One region of the Flintibacter porci genome, then DNA from elsewhere that is predicted to be linked to it. Evidence: riboswitches for the same ligand, from Rfam matches in the RefSeq annotation. Region 1 holds a riboswitch; the other holds the start of a gene.
The links. Region 1 has a riboswitch for tetrahydrofolate ahead of ACEVJL_RS00350 (folate family ECF transporter S component). Riboswitches for the same ligand answer to the same signal wherever they lie in the genome.

Region 1 (7,572 bases):
TGGTGGTCACGGCCAAGGATAACGGGGCCGATTTCACCGTTGCGGACCATCTCATTGAACTTCAGAGCGATGTTCATGCGGCCCATAGCATCCTGATACAGGATGCGGCACTGAGTGCCGACAACCAGCTTGTTCTTCTTTGCGTCGCGGACCCAGACATAGTTGTCGTAGTCCTGATAGCGGCGGTTATGGGCCTTGATGTACTCGGCAGCGGCAGCGTCGGTCTTGTCCAGGTCCTCGGGATTCCGGGACAGGCAGCACCAGCGGAAGGGACCGTAGCCAAAGTCAAACAGGCAGGGACCCAGGATGTCTTCCACGTAGGAGGGGAAGATAAAGCCGTCCAGGTCATTCTCGCCGTTCTTGCAGATGCTCTTGATGCCGGTATCATACACGGCCTTCAGGAAGCTGTTGCCGTAGTCGAAGAAGTAGGTGCCCCGGTCATGCAGCTTGCAGATCATCTCATAGTGGTGCTGCAGCGTCTTGTCAACCAGCTTGGCAAAGCCCTCGGGATCCTTGTCCAGCATCTCGGTGCGCTGTTCAAAGGTCAGACCCTGGGGGCAGTAGCCGCCGTCGTAAGGCACGTGGCAGGAAGTCTGGTCGGACAGCAGATCCACGTGGATGTTGTTGTCATAGAGGTACTCCAGCAGGTCTACCACGTTGCCGTGATAGGCGACGGCACAGGGCTGCTTGGAATCCATGTGCTCCTTGGCGATCTTCCAGGCCTCTTCCAGGCTGTCAGTGCGGTGGCTGACCCAGCCCTGGGTATAGCGGGTCTCGATGCGGGAGTCGTCCACCTCGGCGATGATGGAGGCAGCGCCGGCGATCTCAGCAGCCTTGCCCTGAGCACCGGACATGCCGCCCAGACCGGCGGACACAAACAGACGGCCGGCCAGGTTGCCGTCCTGGGGGATGCCCAGCTTCAGACGGCCGGCGTTGAGCAGGGTGTTGAAGGTGCCGTGCACGATGCCCTGAGGACCGATATACATCCAGCCTCCGGCGGTCATCTGGCCGTAGTTGGCAACGCCCAGAGCCGCAGCGCGGTTGAAGTTCTTCTGGTCATCAAAGGTGCCCACCATCAGGCCGTTGGAGATGATGACACGGGGAGCCAGCTTGTGGCTGTGGAACAGGCCCAGGGGGTGGCCGGACATGACCACTAGGGTCTGCTCGTCCGTCAGGACCTCCAGATACTTCTTGATCAGGCGATACTGCATCCAGTTCTGGCACACCTGACCGGTCTCACCGTAGGTAACCAGTTCATAGGGGTACAGAGCCACATCAAAGTCCAGGTTGTTGTCGATCATAACCTGAATGGCGCGGCCCTCAATGCACGCACCCTTGTACTCATCGATGGGCTTGCCGTACAGCTTGCCCGCAGGACGGAAGCGGTAGCCGTAAATACGGCCATGCTCTTCCAGCTCCTGCGCAAACTCCTTGGCCATTTGCTCGTGGTGATCGGGATGGATGTAACGCAGTGCGTTCTTGATGGCCAAAGCCTTGTCCGCCTCACTCAAATGAGACTCACGGCGGGGAGCACGGCGGTACTGAGCGTCAAACTCAGGGTACTCGGGCAGCTCGTAGTCCAGCTTGATGGTCATTGCATCGTTTACGTTGCCAGTCATGATACTTCCCCCTATAAAAATTTTTTGTGTAAAACGTAAGTTATGGGCCAAATGTTTTTCCCTTTTGATTGTATTTTAACCGAAATATGCTATAATGAAAAATACCTATATTGTATATTTGATAGATCAAAAAGGTATAGCAAGATATGAACTTTAAACAGCTAGAATACTTTTCTGCCGTAGCAGAAGCAAAAAGCATTTCCAAAGCCGCCAGAGCCCTTCATGTGGCTCAGCCTCCTATCAGCCGCCAGTTGTCCATGCTGGAGGACGAATTAGGGGTATGCCTCTTCTTGCGCAACAACAAGGGCGTGGAGCTGACCGAGGCAGGACGCAGCCTGTACCAGCAAAGTCAGCACATGTTTCAGAATTTCCGCATGATGATCGAGAGTGTCCGGGATGTAAATGAAGGATTTCGCGGCATCCTGAAAGTCGGCATTATCTATTCCAACATCCCCATCGTCATGGACTATTTGCGGGAATATCATGCGAAATATCCGCGTGTGGAGTTGTATGTCCGCCTGGGATCGCCCAAGGACCTGCTGGATGATCTGAACAAAGGGAACCTGCACGTTCTGTTTCTGCGCAATTCCGCTGAGCGGGTTTCACAGCTTCACGAAAAGATTCTGGGCGAGGACCCGTTGGAGCTGGTTATGTCCCGTGAACTGGATCCGGCCCCAGATTCGGATACTATCCCCATTGAGGCTCTGAAGGATGTCCCCATGTGCCTTTTGCGCAGCGATGACATGTGGGGGTACAGCTCACATCTGATCAACGAATGTCAGCGCAGAGGGTTTACCCCGAATACCGTCTGCCAGTGTTACGACACTCCTATGGCGATGCAGATGGTACAGGCAGGGTTTGGAATCAGCTATCTTCCCCGCTCTATTGTAGAAACCACCCCTCATTCTGCCCTGTACTCAAAACCCATACAGGATCTGTCCGCTCCCTCGTATCCTATGCTGCTCTGGAGCGAAAATATTTACTACGCCAACTGTGTCAAGCAGTTTATCTCTATGTTCCAGGATAAGCCGTGAGATATTTTGTGCATTTTGCACGTAAGAAACGTTCTGCGTTTTTATTTGTAAAGTGAATTCCTGTTTTCACTTAACAAAACAAAGTAAGAAAAGAAAAATGAAAAACAGAACTCATTTACGAACCAAACGCTCTGAGCTAAAATGAAACCATAGAAATACATTCCTTGTGGTTTGACTCAGCAGTCTTTCGCAGGTCACTCCGGAACCATTCCGGAAATCATCAAAAAAATAATGGAGGAACTTATCATGGCGAAGCTTGTAGAGTGTATCCCCAACTTCAGCTGCAGCAAGGAGAAGGACGAAGCTACCTATAACGCGTTGGTCGAGGCAGCCAACAGCGTCCCCGGCTGTACTCTGTTTGACGCCCAGACCGACGGCAATCACAACCGCTGCGTATTTACTCTGATCGGCAACATCGACGCCATTGAAGAGGTTGCCTTCCAGTTGACCAAGGTCGCCACTGAGCGCATCGACATGAACAAGCACAAGGGTGAGCACAAGCGCATGGGCGCCACCGACGTCATCCCCTTTGTTCCCCAGTCCAAGGATGTCACTGTGGAGGAGTGCGTGGAGCTCTCCAAGCGCGTGGCCCAGCGTATCTGGGACGAGCTGAAGGTTCCCTCCTTCCTGTACGAAGACTCCGCCACCCGGCCCGAGCGCCGCAACCTGGCCACCTGCCGCAAGGGTGAGTTTGAGGGTATGCCTGAGAAGCTGCTGCAGGAGGAGTGGGCTCCCGATTACGGTGAGCGCAAGATCCACCCCACCGCCGGCATCACCGCCATCGGCGCCCGTATGCCCCTGGTCGCCTTCAACATCAACCTGGCTACCTCTGATGTGGAAGTGGCCAAGAAGATCGCCAAGGTCATCCGCGGTTCCTCCGGCGGCTTCCGCAGCTGTAAGGCTATGGGCTTTATGATGGAGGACCGGGGCATCGCCCAGGTTTCCATGAACATGGTCAACTATGAGGATACCCCTCTGTATGTGGTCTATGAGATGGTCCGTTCTCTGGCCGAGCGTTACGGCACCTACATCATTGACAGCGAGATCGTGGGTCTGACCCCCGCCAAGGCCATGATCGACTGCGCGGAGTTCTATCTGAAAGCCAGAGACTTTGACTGCCACAACCAGATCATGGAGTATCACCTCCTGGACATGAAGTAAGAAACACAAGAGGGATAAGGAGAGAAGCGACATGAAAAAATTAGCCGAGCTGCAAACCGCTGAGTTTGTCGACCTGCTGGCCTCTGACGCTCCCGCTCCCGGCGGCGGCTCTGCCGCTGCGCTGGAGGGTGCCCTGGGCGCCGCACTCACCGCTATGGTGTGCGGTTTGACCACCGTGGGCAAGAGCAAGGAAAAATATGCAGAATATCAGGAATTTGTCGTGGAGAGCCAGAAGAAGGCTGCCGATCTGAAGCTTCGCTTTGTGGACGTGATGGACCGGGATACCGACGCCTTCAACGTGGTCAGCGCCGCATTCCGGATGCCTAAATCTACCGACGAAGAAAAGGCCGCCCGCTCCGCCGCTATTCAGAAAGGGTTGGAGGCTTGTACTGCCACTCCCTTCGAGATGATGGAGCTGGCTACCGAGACCCTGGAGCTGACCGCTTCTCTGTTGGGCAAAACCAACGACAGCGCCGCCAGCGATCTGGGCGTATCCGCTTTGTCCATGCGTGCCGCCATTCAGGGCGCGTGGCTCAACGTCCTCATCAACATCGGCTCTTTGAAGAATAAGGAGCTGGCCGAGGACTACCGCAAGAAGGGCGAGGCCATGCTGGCCAAAGCTCTGCCTCTGGCCGACCAGATTTACCAGAACGTTCTCAGCCAGATGTAATCGCTTGGGGTGCGTGCCTGCAAATTTCAGGTTGGCACGCACCCTTTTCATTTGAAGAAACTGACAGAGTAGATCCAGCGCGTCAAGTGCCATCGGATGGGAGGTTGCCGATGGACGAAGGGACCCTTCCCGCGTTGCTGTATCGCATCCGCTGCCATGACTAGGGTACTCCTTTCATGGCAATCAGCCATGAGAGGAGTGTTTTTTATGAAAAACGCCAACATTAAAGTTCTGTGTCAAACCGCAATTCTGATCGCTGTATATGTCCTGCTGAGTATGACGCTGGTGATTCGGACCGGAAACTGGAAACTGACGTTTGTCGCTTTGCCTGTCATCATAGCGTCGCTGTCCCTTGGAACAGGCAGCGGCTGTGCGGTGGCGCTGATTGGTGAATTTCTCAGCCAGATGCTGACCTTCGGCCTCATGCACACCACCATCATCTGGATCTGGCCCCCTATGGGCTGGGCACTGGCGGTGGGTTTTGTTGCCCAGCGTGAAAAGCGCTGCGGAAAACATCTGGAAGACCGGCCTGTCCGGTGTTACGCTGCGTGCATCGCAGGCGCTTTGATCACCGGCTGTATGAATACGCTGGCTTTGTGGCTGGACAGCCTGATCAATCATTACTATACGTTTGCCGTTGTCTTTGGAAGCGTGATTTTCCGGCTGCCGAAAGACATCATTACCGCATTTGTTGTGGCGGCCATTTCCATACCGCTTGTGAAACTGCTGCGCCGCAGCGGATTGTCTGCGCTTCAGGAGGCAAAAAACCGTTAAAGAAAGGGCGGCTTCTTATGCAGTGGGTTCTGCTTACAGAAGAGGATTACGTCACAACCAACTGGTCGGGTGGAACCACCACTCAACTGGCGATCGCACCCCAGGAGTCGGTCTATGCAAACCGGGATTTTCTCTGGCGGTTCAGCTCTGCCAAGGTCATTCTGGAGCATTCGGATTTCACTCCACTTCCTGACTACAACCGTCTGATTGCCACCGTAAAAGGCGGGCTGGATATGAAGGTAGGCGATGGAGCACGTTTTTCTTTGGCTCCCTATCAAATATACTCCTTTGACGGGGCTGTATCTGTGGAATCCTGGGGATGCTGTACGGACTTCAATTTAATGCTGCGCAAGGGACAGTGCCAGGGAACCCTTCAGGCTTTGACGCTGTCGGCTGGGAGCGCTGTGAGCTGGACCGCTCCGGTCTCCGCGCCTGAACCCTTTCCCCGCCGCACTCTGGCTGTCTATTGCGGACAAGGCCAGGTGTCACTGCCTGAGGATCACAAAACGGCATCGGCCGGTCAGTTTCTGCTGTGCCGGGAGGCCGAAGATACGCCGGTGCGCCTGGAGAGTTCCCAGGGCGCGCAATTGATCACGGCAGTGATTTATTCCCGCTAAGAAGCGGACAAAAAGGAGCAAATTGCTATGACAGGTCAGGAAGCAGTCAATTTTATTCATGAACGGGCATGGACCGGCCGAAAGCCCGGCCTAAGCCGCACGTTTACCCTGTTGGAACGGCTGGGCAGCCCCCATGAAAAGCTGAAATTTATCCACATTACCGGTACAAACGGAAAAGGATCGACCGCGGCGATGGTTTCTTCCATTCTTACGCAAGCGGGACTGCGCACCGGACTTTATACCTCTCCCCATCTCTGGACGTTCCATGAGCGCTTTCAAGTGGATGGCGTGCCCATCTCCGACGCGATGCTGGGCGAGCTGGGTGAGTTGGTCATCAAAGCCGGAGAGGGAATGGAGGATCCCCCCACGGAATTTGAATTGATGACCGCTCTGGGCCTGGAGTTTTTCCTGCGCATGAAGTGCGATATTGTCGTGCTGGAAGTGGGACTGGGCGGACGCCTTGATTCCACAAACGTGATCCCCGCTCCCGAAGCAGCCGTGATCACCAACATCGGCTTGGAGCACACCCAGGAGCTGGGCAACTCCCGTACGCTGATTGCTCAAGAGAAGTCCGGCATCATCAAAAAGGGCTGCTCCACCGTACTCTACCACCAAAGCGGCGAGGTGGAGGATGTGGTAAAAGAGGTCTGCCGGCAGATGGAGAGTCCTTTGACGGTGACCGCGCCGCAAACTCTGGAGGTTCTGGAAAGCAACCGGGATGGACAGACCTTCCGTTACCGCGGAAAGGGTCCCTATCATATCTCTCTGCTGGGCCCCCACCAGCTGTACAACGCCATGACCGCATTGGATACGATCTGGACACTGAGCCACCGCAGCTGGAAGATCGAGGAACAGGCCGTGGCCCAAGGTCTTGAGAACGCCGTGTGGCCTGCCCGTTTGGAACTGGTTCGCCGCAACCCTGATATTTTGCTGGACGGCGGACACAATCCTCAGTGTATGGCCGCTCTGCACGATGCACTGGAGGAGCTGTATCCGGGGAAGAAAATGATCTTCCTAACCGGAGTGTTGGGGGACAAGGACTACCCCGATATGATAAACAAAATCCTGCCCCTGGCCAAATCCTTTGTCACCATTACTCCAGACAGCCCCCGGGCTCTCAGCGCTCAGGAGCTGGCGGATTATCTCCACGGCTTAGGCGTCCAGGCCGATGCCTGCGAGACGACCGAGCAAGGAATCCAGCAAGCATTGGCTCTGGCCGGACCGGAAGATGTGGTATGCGCCTGCGGATCGTTATATATGATCGGTGAAGTGCGCCATTTGCTGGGCTTATGCTGATCTCAGGATTATTATAAGACTGCGGCAGCAAATCTCCCCTCCCCGGTACATAACGTGCTGATGATCTGTTGAAGGCACCGCCCCTTTGGGGCGGTGTCTTTTGTTTTGCCCCGACTTCCCCATTTGCCTGTCTCCCCGCCGTTTGTTATAATTAGGAAGAACGCTGGACAGTACAGCAAGGAGGCGACCGATCCCATGCGCAGTGAACAGGACATCATGGACCTGATTTTGTCTGTGGCCAAATCCGACTCCCGGATCCTGGCAGCTTACCTGAAAGGCTCCCGCACAAACCCCAACGTGCCCAAGGATGTCTATCAGGACTTTGACCTTATGTATGTGGTCACGGAAACCGACTCTTTCCGGCAGGACCCGGCATGGCTGGATGTCTTCGGTCCACGGAT
Region 2 (7,572 bases), on a different contig from region 1:
GGGGAATCCGGTGCAGTGGGCGTGGGAGCCCTGGCGGGTATTCTCCATGAGGAGGAGCTTCACGACCTGTGCTGGACACTGGGACTGGGAGAGCGATCCCGGGTACTGTGCATCAGCACCGAGGGAGATACGGACCGGGCCAACTATCAGAAGATCCTGCAAGAGAGAAAATAATAGCATCGACGCGCGTCCCAGTCAGGGACGCGCGCCGGTTTTTCATTTATTTATCCTGAGCCCGTTCCCGGAACATGAGGATGAAGGCGATGAGCAGGGGAAGAATGGCAATCAGAGCGGTCTGACTGTGCAGCCAACGACTGAGCAGACCGCTGGCCACCGCACCCACCACAAAGGTGAGGATGAGTCCGTAATACACACCCATCTTAGCCAGGGCGTCATGCTCCCGGTGAGACAGCCAGAAAAACAGGTGTTCTGTACCGCTTCTCAGGTTGCCGGTACACATGGTAGTGGCACAGCCGCAGCCGTTGAATTTCCGGAAGGAGTCTACCTGTACCGCGCTGGCAAAGGAGATCATAATGTTGGCCAGGGGATCCAGGGAGTGGGGAAGAAAAGCCACGGCTCCGATGACTACGCACTCCATCAGCAGCAGGTATTGCCGCCAGTGCAGCCATCCGCCCTCCTCGCCCAGCCGACGGCGCAGCAGCTCTGTGACCAGCACACCGGCGGTATAGGCCAGTACGGGCAGCAGATAGTGCAGAGCCTGGGACCAATTGCCCATGGAGAAATTGATGCCCAGCAGCACCAGGTTGCCCGTCTCCGCAGTGGCGAAGACCTGTCCCCGGTTTAAATAGCTGTATGCGTCCAGAAAACCTCCTGCCAGGGCCAGCAGAAGGCCGACCGGCAGAGTCTCTGAAGTTTGATAGCGCTTTTTCATGGGGTTACCTCACAAAATTCGGGGCGCCGCAGCTGCGGCGCCCCGAATAACCTATATATGGGAAACGGGATTACTCCGCCTTGGGGCCAGCGGCGACCAGAGCCTTGCCGGCGTCGTTGGTGGTGTACTTGGCGAAGTTCTTTACGAAGCGGGCGGCCAGATCCTTGGCCTTGGTGTCCCACTCGGTGGGGTCAGCGTAGGTGTTGCGGGGATCCAGGATGTTGGTGTCCACGCCGGGCAGCTCGGTGGGAACGGCCAGGTTGAAGTAGGGGATGGTCTTGGTCTCCGCCTTCAGGATAGAACCGTCCAGGATGGCGTCGATGATGCCGCGGGTGTCCTTGATGGAGATACGCTTGCCAGTGCCGTTCCAGCCGGTGTTGACCAGGTAGGCCTTAGCGCCGCTCTTCTGCATCTTCTTCACCAGCTCCTCACCGTACTTGGTGGGGTGCAGCTCCAGGAAGGCCTGGCCGAAGCAGGCGGAGAAGGTGGGGGTGGGCTCGGTGATGCCGCGCTCGGTGCCGGCCAGCTTGGAGGTGAAGCCGGACAGGAAGTAGTACTGAGTCTGCTCCGGAGTCAGGATGGACACGGGGGGCAGCACGCCGAAGGCGTCGGCAGACAGGAAGATCACGTTCTTGGCGTCGGGGCCGGCGGACACAGGACGCACGATCTTCTCGATGTGGTCGATGGGGTAGGAGACACGGGTGTTCTCGGTGACGGAGCTGTCAGCGAAGTCGCAGTGGCCGTTCTCGTCCACGGTGACGTTCTCCAGCAGAGCGTTGCGCTTGATGGCGTTGTAGATGTCGGGCTCAGCGTCCTTGTCCAGGTTGATGACCTTGGCGTAGCAGCCGCCCTCGAAGTTGAAGATGCCGTTGTCGTCCCAGCCGTGCTCGTCATCGCCGATGAGCAGACGCTTGGGATCGGTGGACAGGGTGGTCTTGCCGGTGCCGGACAGACCGAAGAACAGAGCGGTGTTCTCGCCGTTCATATCGGTGTTGGCGGAGCAGTGCATGGAGGCCATGCCCTTCAGGGGCAGGTAGTAGTTCATCATGGAGAACATGCCCTTCTTCATCTCGCCGCCGTACCAGGTGTTCAGGATGACCTGCTCGCGGGAAGTGAGGTTGAAGATGGCAGCGGTCTCGGAGTTGAGGCCCAGCTCCTTGTAGTTGGTGACCTTGGCCTTGGCAGCGTTGTAGGAGATAAAGTCAGGCTCGAAGTTCTCCAGCTCCTCAGCGGTGGGCTCGATGAACATATTCTTTACGAAGTGAGCCTGCCAAGCCACTTCCATGATGAAGCGGATGGCCATGCGGGAGTCGTGGTTGGCGCCGCAGAACACGTCCATCACGAACAGACGCTTGTTGGACAGCTCCTCCTGAGCCAGCTTCTTGCACTCGTCCCAAGCCTGCTGAGAGGCGGGCTTGTTGTCGTTCTTGAACTCGTCGGAGGTCCACCACACGGTGTCCTTGGAGGTGTCGTCCATAACAATGAACTTATCCTTGGGGGAGCGGCCGGTATAGATACCGGTCATAACATTGACGGCGCCCAGATCGGTGACCTGACCCTTATCATATCCTTCCAGACCGGGCTTGGTCTCCTCCTCAAACAGAGTCTCGTAGGAGGGGTTGTGGATGATCTCAGTGGTACCGGTGATCCCATATTTGCTCAGATCGATGGTTGCCATAGCGCATGACCTCTTTTCTATAATGATCTTCCCCTGGGCAGAAACGTCCTCTGCTCCGCGCGGAGAAGTCCCAAAACACAAATAATAATACACGGAGTTGGCAATAAAGTCAATTCCCCAAAGGATTGCAATTTAGTTATAGGTGATATTGCTGTTTTGCTATCCAAAGGTTGGATAATCAGCCAAAATCAGAGGGAGCGCGTCTCCTGCCGGCGCAGAGCCTTGGAAAGGGCGGCGAAGTCGGAAATAGACAGCCTCTCGCCCCGGATATTTTCAGGCAAGCCGCACTGAGCAATGGCGTTTGCAATTGCTTCCTTCTGATATGTGCCGCCTAAGGCAGAACTTAAACTGTTCAGTAAGGTTTTGCGCCGCTGGGCAAAGGCGGCCCGGACCACCTGGAAGAAATGCTTCGGGTCGTCCACCTCCGCAGGCGGGGTCTGGGGCACCATGCGCAGCACGGAGGAATTCACCTTGGGCGCGGGGATAAAGCAGGAGGGGGGCACGTCAAAGAGAATCTCCGGCTTGGTGTGGTACTGGCAGTACACCGAGAAGGCGCCGTAGTCGCCGGTGCCGGGGGCGGCGCAGATCCGCCGGGCCACCTCCCGCTGGATCATCACCGTGATGGAGCCAAAGCAGCCCGCCTCAATGAGGGCGGTGATGGCGGGGGTGGTGATGTTGTAGGGCAGATTAGCGCAGGCGATGGGGGAGAGCCCGGCCAGCTTTTCAGAGACCAGGGCGGGCAGGTTAGTTTTCAGCACGTCGCCGGGGAAGATCTCCGCGTTGGGATGGTCGGAGAGAGTCTCGGCCAGAATGGGCAGCAGGGAGCGGTCCAGCTCAATGGAGACAACCTTGTCCGCCCGCAGGGACAGCTCCCGGGTGAGGGGGCCGATGCCGGGGCCAACCTCCACTACGCCCACGCCGGGAGCGGCGCCGGAGGCGTCGGCGATGTCACGGGGGACCCAGTCCTCGATGAGAAAGTTCTGGCCCATGGATTTGGAGAACCGGAAGCCGTGGCGGGAGAGCAGGGCTTTGATGTCGTTGATATTGCAAAGGTCCATAAGACACCTCGAATGACTAGATTTTCCTCTTTATCATACTAAGAAAGGGGGCAGGCCGTCAAGGGCAGGGAAAGTTTCCCTTGCCTTTTCCCGGTGGATGGAGTACACTAGCCACGGCAGAGTAGAAGCACACGTGCTGGATCTGGCGCCTTAGTGTCGGCGGGACGGGGAGTTGTCCGCCGGACGAACAGTCCGCCTTTGGGCGGGCGGCAGTGTGTGTTTCGCATCCCGCTGCCGCAAAGACGGGGCGAAAAAATATGAATTCCTCCCTCTGTGCGGCATTCCCGAACCCGGGCTGCCAAAACAGACAGGAGGTTTTTTTATGTCCCAGACCCGCATCCCCATGAATTTGTACCGCACTCCCTTTACTCCCGCCTACTGGCGGGAGGCCAACGCCTGCGCCAAGGCCCTGAAGCTGTTGATGTTCGCAGCTCTGATGGTGGCCATGACACGGGCGCTGTCCCTTATTCCCGGCATTCCCATTGCCCATACCAAGCTCACCTGGGGCTTTCTGGCCCGGGGTCTGTGCGCCCTGGTGTGCGGTCCCACGCTGGGATTGATCTTTGCCTTTGTAGAGGATATCCTGGGCTTTATTCTCCAGCCCACCGGGGACTTTTTCCCCGGCTACACCCTGTCCACCATGGCAGGTGTGCTGGTGTATGCCCTGTGTTTCTACCGGGCCAAGATCACTGTGTGGCGGCTGGTGCTTGCCAACGTGCTGGTCAATCTGCTGGTCAATGCCGCCATGGGCAGCGTGTGGACCGTGATGATGCGCGGGGGTGTATATTGGGCCTGGTTTGTACCGAGCCTCATCAAAAATTTGGTGACCATCATTCCCAAGGCGGCGGTGCTGTATGTGCTGTTCCAGGCGCTGCTGCCCATTCTGCAGCGGATGGACCTGATTCCCAAGCAGGTGGACGGAGCCATCAAGGTATTTTAATTTTTCTTCCGCGGGGAGCCGATTTCGGCTCCCCGCTTGCTGTGGCAGGACCAAATTCGACCCGCTTCGACATCTTCTCTTGTATCCAGCCGGAAATTCTTTTATAATGGAGGGCAGAATGAGAGAAGGAGGGACGGGCGGTGAGCATGCTGGCCATTCTCTCCTTTTCCTTTACCGCAGCGGTGTTGTGTGCCAATGTTTTGCCCTTGGAGGGAGTTCGGTTCCCTCTGGGGTGCGCTTTTGTGTTGGCCTTTGCAGTTACGTTTCTGCCCCGCCTGAGACAAATGCCCCGAAGCCGGAAGGCGCGGTACGCCGCCTTCGGACTGGCCTTGGGATGCCTGTGGACGGCCGGGTATAGCCAGGTGTTCTGGGCTCCCGCTCAGGCTCTGGATGAGAAAACGGTGCGCCTTACGGCCACTATCTCACAGTGGCCCCAGGAGACCGACTACGGCGGCGTTTCGGTTTTAGCCCGGGCGGATACAGAAGGGTGGGTCACCGTGCCCATCCTCCTCTATGTGGATGAACAGGGCTCCGACCTGCGGCCCGGTGACCGCATCGAGACGGTGGTCCATTGCGCTCTGGCTGACCGGGCTTCGTCCGGGGAGGAGATCACCTACTACACGGCCAAGGGCATCTTTCTGACCGGGCAGGCCTACGGCCGCCTGGAGGTGGAACAACCAGACCGCATCCCGCTGCGGGATCAGCCCGCTTACTGGTCCCAGGCGCTGAAGGAGAGCATCGCCCAAACCTTTCCCGGCGATGTATCCGGGCTGGTACAGGCCTTGGTAACGGGCAACCGGGACAGTCTCACAGACCCCTTCACTACATCCCTCCAGCGCACAGGCCTGAGCCACACCGTGGCGGTGTCCGGCATGCACCTGGCCTTTCTGGCCGGACTTCTTTCCATGCTGCTGGGAAAATGGCGGCGGCTGGCTTCTCTGGTTACCATTCCGGTGACCTTGCTTTTCACCCTCACCGCCGGGTGTACCCCTTCCGTGGTGCGGGCAGCGGTGATGATCCTGCTGCTGCATATCGGTCCGCTGTTCTATCGGGAGCGGGACGAGTTTACCTCCCTGGGCAGCGCTCTTTTGCTGCTGCTTTTATATAATCCCTTCTCTGCGGCCCACATCGGGCTTCAGCTCTCCTTTGCGGCGGTGGCGGGTATCTTCCTGTGTGGCCAGCCCCTTCACGCGGCCCTTCTGGCTCGGATTCCCTTCCGGCCAGCAAAGCGGTGGACCTTCTGGTGGGCGATCCAGCTGGTACCCCGGTTTGTGGTATCTACCTTCTGTACCACATTGGGAGCTTCGGTGTTTACGGTGCCCCTCTCGGCCATTTATTTTCAATCCGTGTCCCTCATTGCACCCCTGTCCAACCTGCTGACTCTGTGGGCGGTGGGTATCCTGTTTGGAGCAGGGGTGCTGATCGGCACGCTGGGCGTGTTTCTTCCAGAACTGGCCGCTCTGCTTGCCCTGCCCATTGCGCCCTTGGGGCGCTACCTCAACTGGGTCGTGGACGGCCTGTCCAATCTTACCTTCTCTGCTGTCACCACCAACAGTGTCTATTACCGCGCCTGGCTGGTGCTGGTGTACCTCATTTTGATCCTGATTCCCATCCTGCCGGGCAAGAAACGGTGGATCATCCCCACCTGCTGCGGTGTGGCCACCCTGTGCCTGGCCATGCTCCTTAACGCGTGGAGCTTCTGGTGGGGGAGCGGGGCGGTTACGGTGTTGAACGTAGGCCAGGGGCAGAGCGTGCTGGTGCGCAGCGGAGGCTTTTTGTGCCTGGTGGACTGCGGCGGGGACAGCTATGACAACGCCGGAGATACTGCTGCCGACTTCCTGGGAGACTACGGGGTAGGGCGGCTGGACCTGTTGGTGCTCACCCACTTCCACGCGGACCATGCCAACGGGGTGACGGAACTGTTGAAACGGGTACAAGTAGATACCCTTGCCATCCCGCCTGCCACCGGGGAGGAGGAACCCCTGCGGGATGAAATTTTGTCGGCCGCGGAGGCGTGGGATGTGGAGGTCCTGGAGGTGGGAGAGGACACCCTCCTTACCCTGGACGAGGATCGAACCATCCAGCTCTATGCGCCCCTGGGCGCGGGAGAGACCAACGAGGCAGGGCTGACCTGTCTCATTTCCACAGGAGATTTTGATACCCTCATCACCGGGGACATGGGCGCCGATGTGGAGCAGCAGCTCCTGGCCCACACCGACCTGCCCGACCTGGAGGTGCTGGTGGCGGGCCACCACGGCTCCAAATCCTCCACCTCGGAGCAGCTGCTGGCGGCCACTGCCCCGGATTACGCGTTCCTCTCGGTGGGAGAGCACAATACCTACGGCCATCCCGCCCAGGAGACGCTGGAACGCCTGGCGGCGGCAGGCTGCCGCATCTACCGCACCGACCTGCAGGGGAATATTACCTTGCGCATTGGAGCGGCGGTTGAGACCGAACGATCAGATTCACAATAAGGAGGCGCGGGTTATGCCCCCAAAAGCAAAGGCCGATACGGCCGGATATCAGAAATTGAAAAAGGACCTGTCGGCGGGCACGCCGGGGCAGCTCTATCTTCTCCACGGGGAGGAGACCTACCTGCGGGACTACTACCTGGGGAGGCTCCGGGAGAAGGTTCTGGCCGGAGGGCTGGAAGAGTTCAACTTCCACCCCATCGCCGCCAAGGATATGTCTCCCCACACCCTGGAGGAGGCCATCGACTGCCTGCCCATGATGGCGGAGCGTACCCTGGTGCAGGTCACCGATTTTGACCTCTTTAAGGCGGGGGAGAAAGACCGGGAGGCCTATGGCAAGCTGCTCAGCCAGCTGCCCGACTACGTGTGTCTCGTCTTTGTGTTTGATTTGGTCCCCTTCAAAATGGATGCCCGGACCAAATTTTCCGCCGTTATCAAGCAGGCGGGAACGGTGGTCAACTTTGTCCGCCAGGACCAGGGAGATCTGGTGGACTGGGTGCGGCGTCGGTTCCGGGCGCTGGGGAAGGATATCG

Region 2: another riboswitch for tetrahydrofolate. It lies ahead of ACEVJL_RS02520 (folate family ECF transporter S component); the one in region 1 lies ahead of ACEVJL_RS00350 (folate family ECF transporter S component).

What each region holds. Positions count from the first base shown of each region.
Region 1 is NZ_JBHEVB010000001.1:76,540-84,111, forward strand. It holds gene ACEVJL_RS00330 (urocanate hydratase) at 1-1,619, opposite strand, end outside; gene ACEVJL_RS00335 (LysR family transcriptional regulator) at 1,766-2,653, shown strand; gene ftcD (glutamate formimidoyltransferase) at 2,900-3,814, shown strand; gene ACEVJL_RS00345 (cyclodeaminase/cyclohydrolase family protein) at 3,846-4,484, shown strand; THF riboswitch at 4,547-4,640, shown strand; gene ACEVJL_RS00350 (folate family ECF transporter S component) at 4,692-5,258, shown strand; gene ACEVJL_RS00355 (HutD family protein) at 5,276-5,875, shown strand; gene ACEVJL_RS00360 (bifunctional folylpolyglutamate synthase/dihydrofolate synthase) at 5,903-7,171, shown strand; gene ACEVJL_RS00365 (aminoglycoside 6-adenylyltransferase) at 7,367-7,572, shown strand, end outside.
Region 2 is NZ_JBHEVB010000002.1:128,535-136,106, reverse strand. It holds gene dpaL (diaminopropionate ammonia-lyase) at 1-174, shown strand, start outside; gene ACEVJL_RS02535 (YoaK family protein) at 221-892, opposite strand; gene pckA (phosphoenolpyruvate carboxykinase (ATP)) at 963-2,570, opposite strand; gene rsmA (16S rRNA (adenine(1518)-N(6)/adenine(1519)-N(6))-dimethyltransferase RsmA) at 2,759-3,628, opposite strand; THF riboswitch at 3,744-3,864, shown strand; gene ACEVJL_RS02520 (folate family ECF transporter S component) at 3,951-4,568, shown strand; gene ACEVJL_RS02515 (DNA internalization-related competence protein ComEC/Rec2) at 4,715-7,042, shown strand; gene holA (DNA polymerase III subunit delta) at 7,056-7,572, shown strand, end outside.